DNA from 2 places in the Allobranchiibius huperziae genome. Region 1 is predicted to be linked to the other one. Evidence: riboswitches for the same ligand, from Rfam matches in the RefSeq annotation. Region 1 holds a riboswitch; the other holds the start of a gene.
The links. A riboswitch is a leader RNA that binds a small molecule or an ion and turns the genes downstream of it on or off. The one in region 1 is predicted to bind S-adenosylmethionine.
Positions count from the first base shown of each region.

Region 2: linked by a shared signal. The riboswitch ahead of HNR15_RS11025 (aminotransferase class V-fold PLP-dependent enzyme) and the one ahead of metX (homoserine O-acetyltransferase MetX) in region 1 are both predicted to bind S-adenosylmethionine.

Region 1 covers NZ_JACCFW010000001.1:2,231,617-2,235,021, reverse strand. Annotated here, with positions in the region: gene HNR15_RS10515 (YkvA family protein) at 1-31, shown strand, start outside; gene HNR15_RS10510 (DUF4192 domain-containing protein) at 129-1,112, shown strand; SAM riboswitch class IV at 1,231-1,344, shown strand; gene metX (homoserine O-acetyltransferase MetX) at 1,389-2,579, shown strand; gene HNR15_RS10500 (universal stress protein) at 2,628-2,984, shown strand; gene HNR15_RS10495 (RNA polymerase sigma factor) at 3,289-3,405, shown strand, end outside.
Region 2 covers NZ_JACCFW010000001.1:2,352,034-2,355,438, reverse strand. Annotated here, with positions in the region: gene HNR15_RS11030 (endonuclease/exonuclease/phosphatase family protein) at 1-824, shown strand, start outside; gene HNR15_RS11025 (aminotransferase class V-fold PLP-dependent enzyme) at 850-2,286, opposite strand; SAM riboswitch class IV at 2,339-2,453, opposite strand; gene HNR15_RS11020 (SPFH domain-containing protein) at 2,621-3,405, shown strand, end outside.

The DNA.
Region 1 (3,405 bases):
GCACACGGTGCGCGGGCGTCGTCTGCGCTGACCCGTCGGTCGTCCACATCCCCCGAGGCACCCAGGCGACATCCACACCCCCTGAGGGCGGACGTCCCGCGTGCGCCGCGCCGCACCACGGTGGGCGCATGCGCAGCACTCTGCACGGCCTCGGCGAACTGATCGCCTACCTGCCCTACGAGCTCGGCTTCCGGCCCACCGACTCCCTGGTCGTCGTCGGGCTCGCCGACCAACGGATCCGGGTGGTCGCCCGCCTGGACCTGCGGGAGGAGGACGACCTCCTGCCCGGGACCGGTCGTATCGGGCAGGTCTTCGCCCGGGCCGGGGTGCGAAGCGCGCTGTGCTGCGCCTTCGTGGACACCCCTCCCGTGCCGCAGGATGCGCCGACCCGACTGCTCGACGTTGCCTGCGACGTGCTCCGGGCCTACGACGTCGACGCGGCGCACCTGTTGGTGACCCGGGACGGCGGATGGTGGGCCCACCGGTGCGGCTGCGGGGGCTGCCCGAGACGTCCCGCCGCGCTGCCGGACCCGGACCGGGTCGATGCGGTCTTCGAGTCGGTGCTGGACGGGATCGCGCCGCACGCCTCGCGTGCCGACCTGCGCGCGTCGTTGAACCAGTGCCGCACGGAGGTCGCGCAGGCGGTCGGCGCCGCGCCCGTCGTTGATCGGCCGATGCGCCCGGCTGCCCTCACCGCCGCGATGTGGGAGATCCTGCACGGCTCGGCACCGATCCATGAGATGCCGGTCCCCATGCTGGCCTCCTTGAGCCGCGCGATCGCCGACCCGGCCGTGCGGGACGAGGTCTTCGGCTGGGTGGCGCCCGGCCTGCCGGGCCCGACGCCCTCGACGCCTGCGCTGTCCCCCTACGTGGCGGGGGCTCTCGATCCCCGCGCCGTTCGGGCGAGGCTCGTGCAGTGGCTGCACTGCCTCCCGGAGTGGATGCGTCCTCCGGTGCTGACCTTCATCGCCGGTTCGGCGTGGAGCAGCGGCTCCGGAGCGCTCGCGGCCGTCGCGGTGGAGCAGGCCCTGCGGATCGACCCGGGATACCGGCTCGCGCGGCTGCTGGGCAGGGCGGTGGAGCTCGGCGCCCGTCCCCGCCGGTGCGCCTGACTCCGCCCGGGTGGGTGTCGGCGGTGCGGTCACTTTCCTGCGCCCGCGTGCGTCGCCCGCCCGCACCGGTGTGCTGGAGCCGAAGTCGGGCACGAAGTCCCGCTGCTACGGTGGTCGACGTCAAGAGTCCCAGTGCCAAGCCCCGGCTGACTGGGCGGCAACCCTCCACCGCGGTGGGGTGCCCCGGGTGAGGACAAGGCCGATGTCGACATGGCACCGGCAAGCGCGGGGTCAGCCATCCCTCCAGGCACCGGCCCCCTGAGCCGGAAGTCGCCGATGACTGTGACGCAACAACGCCACCGACCGACCCCGGAGCGCGACGCTGCGCGCCCGGCCGACCGGTGGGTGCGCCCGCCCGTCGGCACCAACCCCGCATCTCGAGCCCTTCTGCTGCCCGAGATCACTCTGGAGAGCGGTGTGCCGCTGCCCCGGGTGACCGTGACGTTCCAGACCTGGGGGACCCTCAACGCGAACGCCGACAACGCCGTCCTGGTCGAGCACGCACTCACCGGCGACTCCCACGTCGTGGGCCCGGCCGGGCCCGGGCAGCCCACCGCCGGCTGGTGGCCCGGGCTCATCGGGCCGGGTGCGCCGCTGGACACCCGCGAGCTGTTCGTGGTCGCCAGCAACGTGCTCGGCGGCTGTCGCGGCACGACAGGTCCGGGATCATCGGATCCGGCGGGTCACCCGTGGGGCTCGAGGTTCCCGGCGACGACCGTGCGGGACCAGGTCGCCGTGGAAGCACGGCTCGCCGACGCGCTCGGCATCGACCGCTGGCGGCTGGTGCTCGGCGGGTCGATGGGCGGGATGCGCGCACTGGAATGGGTGGCGGGTCACCCCGACCGGGTCGACGGTGCGCTCATCATCGCCAGCACCGCCCGCGCCACGGCCGACCAGATCGCCTGGGGCCAGGCGCAGGCACTCGCGATCACCTCCGACCCGGACTACCTCGGCGGCGACTACTACGGTCACGGACCGGGCCCCCGGCAAGGGCTGGGCCTCGCCCGCCGGATCGCGCACACGACGTACCGCAGCGCCGCCGAGCTGGACACCAGGTTCGGGCGCGACCCGCAGGGCGCCGAGGACCCGATGAGCGACGGCCGGTTCGCCGTCGAGAGCTATCTGGACCATCAGGCCGCCAAACTGACCGCCCGCTTCGACGCCGGGTCCTACCTGCAACTTTCCCGGGCGATGGCGACGCATGACGTGACCCGCGGGCGCGGCTCGCTCGCGCACGTGCTCGGGGCGTACGACGGAATGTTGCGCACGGTCGCCGTCGACTCCGACCGGCTCTTCCCGGTGGAGTTGTCGCAGGAGATCGTCGACGCCCACGGGCGAGGCGGGGTGCACGTGATGTCGTCCTCCCACGGGCACGACGGCTTCCTGATCGAGACCGACGCCATCGCCGCAGCGGTGGCTGAGGCGGTGGATGCCGTCCGCGGGGTGCGACCCCGCGAGGTCGGGTAGCGTCGGCCGCAGACGTCGAGCCCGCCCCGCCGGTCCAAGGAGGCAACGATGAGCGTCGTGGTCAGTTACCTGCCGAGCCCGGAGGGGGAGGCGGCGATCACCCGCGCGGCCGACGAGGCGCGCGACGGCGGCGGCCCGCTCATCGTCGTCCCGTCGCGGGGGCGTCGGGATGAGCTCAACGCGGCGCTGGAGCGGATCCGGGCGGACGGGGTGCAGGCGGAGGTCGCGGACCCGGACGGCGATGACATCACCGACTTCCTGCTCGATCTGGTGCGGTCCCGGTCCGCTCGACTGCTGGTCATCGGCCTACGACGGCGCAGCGCGGTCGGTAAACTCATCCTCGGCTCGCACGCGCAACGGATCCTGCTGGACGCCGACTGTCCGGTGCTCGCGGTCAAGCCCTGAGTGGCCCGATCGGCCGGTGGACGGAGCACGGCCGAAGTCGTTTTATAATGGTAAGCAGAGGCTGTCGCCGACCTGGGCGGACGAGCTTCACGATCCCCAAACTTCGATGCCGCCCTGAGCGGTCGGTGTCGCGCGCGCTCATCGCGCCGATGCTGTTGTTTCGAAAGGTAGTTGGTGACCACCCGTGGCCAAAGTCAACACTGCGTCCAAGCTGCCGCAGCACATCTCCCACCCCGCCCTGGAGAAGCTGGTGCGTACGTCGCGGACCAGCGGAGGCGTGAGCGGTGCGGAGCTGACCTCGGCCATGCATGAGGCCGGGCACGACGTACGCCGCGCCCCTGCTGTGCTGCGCGCCCTCGCCGCGGCCGGTGTCGAGGTGACCCCCGCCGCCGAGCGCACCCCCGTGGTCGCTGCGACCACC
Region 2 (3,405 bases), 120 kb from region 1:
CGATAGCCGCGTTCGTCGCCGGCGTCGGCGTGACCGCCGTGGTCGGCCCGACGCGGCCCATGCTGATCGCCCTGGTGGGTCTGCTGCTCATCGCCGCGGTCCCTGTGGCGCTCGCGGTCCCGACCCTGGTGCCCCACACAGTGCACAGCCGGCCCGGCGACGAGGTGATCATGACCTCGAACATGGAGTTCGGTCAGGCGTCGGCGGCCCCCATCATGGCCGCGGTCCGGGCCCACCACGTCGACACGCTGGTGCTGGAGGAGGTCACACCGGATGCGCTCGAGCGTCTCGATGCTGCGGGTCTGCGCACCCTCCTGCCGCACCGGGTCGGTCGGACGCGCACCGACTTCCGCGGGACCGTGATCGCCAGCGCCCATCCGCTCACCGAGGAGAGCTCCTTCGTGCCGTACGACGGCGCGGGGATGCCGGTGGCGCGCGTGCAGACCCCGGAGGGCACCTACCTCCTGAGGGGCGTGCACACCTACGCCCCGCTGCCGAATCTCACGACCCGATGGCGCGCGGGTCTCGACGAGGTGCGTCGCTGGCGCGCCCGTCAGCCGATGGACATGCCGTTGGTGATCGCAGGCGACTTCAACGCCTCGACCGCGATGCCCGCCTTCCGCCGGGCCATCGCAGGGATGACCGACGCTCAACGGGCCACCGGCAGCGGCTGGGTCCGCACGTGGCCGAACGGGCGGTCGTTCCCGCCGTTCATCGCACTGGACCACATCCTGGTGCGCGACTTCGACGTCGTGGCCTCCGGGAGGGTCACGGTCGCCGATACCGACCACCGGGCCGTCTGGGCACGCGTCCGATTGCGCTAGGACGCCGGGGAGAGTCCGGGGCCCGTCACCAGGGGCAGGGGACGGACAGGTCGCGCGGGTCGTCGGCTGCGGTCCAGCCCGTGGACTCGTCGTAGGTGTAGTCCAGCGTGGGTCCGGCCTCCACCAGGCGGCGTACGCCGTCGACGAGGCGGCCCACGTGGTGGGCGCGGGTCGCGAGGCCGATGCTCGCCCGCACCGCGGTGGAGCCGTCGCCCAGGATGCTGTCGCACAGGAGGTGGGCGCAGAAGCGACCGTCGCGCACCGAGATGCCGTACTCGTCGGAGAGCACCAACGACACCAGCGCCGGGTCGTACCCGTCGACCGTGAAGGTCACCACACCCACGTTGGGGCGGTCCTCGCCGAGCACGCTGACCAGGCGGACGCCCGGGATGGAGCGCAGCCCGGTCCGCAACTGGTCGGCGAGGGCGGCCTCGTGGCGCTCGATCTCCTCGTGGTGGCGGCGCAGCGTCGCGCACGCAGCGGCGAGCGCGATGGCACCCACGGCGTTGGGCGTGCCGCCCTCGTGACGGGCCGCGCCGGAATGCCACGTGATGCGCTGATGACGCACGCGCGCCGTGGCGCCGCCTCCGGGCAGGTAGGGCGATGCGAGGTCCAGCCAGTCGCGTCGGCCGACGAGGACCCCGGCGCCGTAGGGCGCGTAGAGCTTGTGACCGGAGAACGCGACCCAGTCGGCGCCGAGGTCGGCGAGGTCGATCTCGCGGTGCGGCGCCAGCTGCGCGGCGTCGATGACCGTGCGCGCGCCGTACTCCTTGGCCGCGGCGATGAGTTCGCGCACCGGCCACACCTCACCGGTGACGTTGCACGCGCCGGTGATGACGACCAGCTTGCCGCGCGCGTCACTCGCGGCCAGCGCCGAGCGCAACAGCTGCACGGCGTCGGAGGCGCTGTTCGGGACCGCGAGGCGGGTGCAGTTGCGCCGCCCCCAGGGCAGCAGTGCGGCGTGGTGGGCCGACTCCCAGGCGAAGACCTGGGTGCCGCGGGGCACGCAGTGCGCCAGCAGGGCCAGGGCGTCGGTGGTGTTGCGGGTGAAGACGACCTCGTCGTCGGGGCGCGCTCCGACGAACTCGCCCACGGTCACCCGCGCCTGCTCGAACCAGCCGGTGGTCACCCGGCTCGGCAGGCCGGCGCCCCGGTGCACCGAGCCGTACGTCGGCAGTGCGGCATCGACGGCGTCGCGCACGCTGACCAGCGCCGGGGTGGTCGCCCCGTGGTCGAAGTTCGCGGCGTCCACAACAGTTCGGTGCACGGTGGGCACCCCGAGTTCGTGCGCCACGGTGAGCGGCAGGTGGGCCTGCACCTGGGGCACGCGGTGGGGCGGCAAGTCGCGGACGACGCGTAGCGCGGCGCGGGGCTCGCGGGGCTCGCGGGGTACGGCCGTGCCGTACTCGGTGCCGGAAGGGGTCTCGGTGTCGTGCTGGGTGTGTGTTGCCTGGACGGTCACGGGCAGCCTCTCGCCGTGGGACCAGCGGTCACCGGCAGCATGCCGATACGTCGGTCCGCGCTTGCCACGCGGCGGATGCGGCGTGGCCGGGTCGTCACTCGGAGCACCCCACCGCGGAGGAGGGTTGCCGCTCAGCTAGCCGAGGCTTGACGCTGAGACTCTTGACCTGCGACGAGGCTAACGGATGCGGTGTCCGGTCGTCATGTCGCGATCCGCATCGTGGACCGGTCGCACCGCGGAGGATGTGCTGCGGTCCTCTCATCTGCGCGAAGGGCTTCCGCCCGCCTGGTTTAAGTGCTATTAAAGTGATATCAGTTAAATCGAGGAGGACGTGATGTCACAGCAACTGCGGCCCGAGGATCCCGCGTCGGACAGTGCCGATCCGACCGTGCAACCGCCGTCGACGCGACCGGTGGGCCACGAGGGGCGGCGGGTCGATGTCGCCGAGCGACGTGCCTGGTCGGTCAACGGCTTCCTCGCGCTGGCGGTCGCGCTCGTCCTGGCGGCGGTGGCCGTCTGGAGCTTTGTCGCGGGGCTGCCGGCGGTCGGCGTGGTCCTGGCGGTGCTGACCGCGCTGGTCGCGACCCCGCTGGTCGTGATCCAGCCGGGTCAGACCAGGGTGGTGCAGTTCTTCGGCCGCTACATCGGGACGGCGCGGCACGCGGGCCTGACCTGGGTGCTGCCCCTCACCACCCGCCGCAACATCTCCGTGCGGGTGCGCAACTTCGAGACCAACGCCCTCAAGGTCAACGACGCGGACGGCAACCCGGTCGAGATCGCCGCCATCGTCGTGTGGCAGGTGGCCGACACGGCCAAGGCCACGTTCTCGGTCGAGTCGTACGGCGACTTCGTCCGGGTGCAGTCCGAGTCGGCCCTGCGGCACGTCGCGACGACGCATCCGTACGACAACCCCAGCGGCACGGGCACATCGCTGCGCGGCTCCACCGACGAGGTGTCCGAGCAGCTCGCCCACGAGGTCGCGGCGCGTATCGCGGTCGCCGGGTGCGAGGTGCGCGAGGTCCGGATCAGCCACCTCGCCTATGCCCAGGAGATCGCCCAGGCGATGCTGCAGCGGCAGCAGGCCGCCGCGATCATCGCCGCCCGTGAACGCATCGTCGA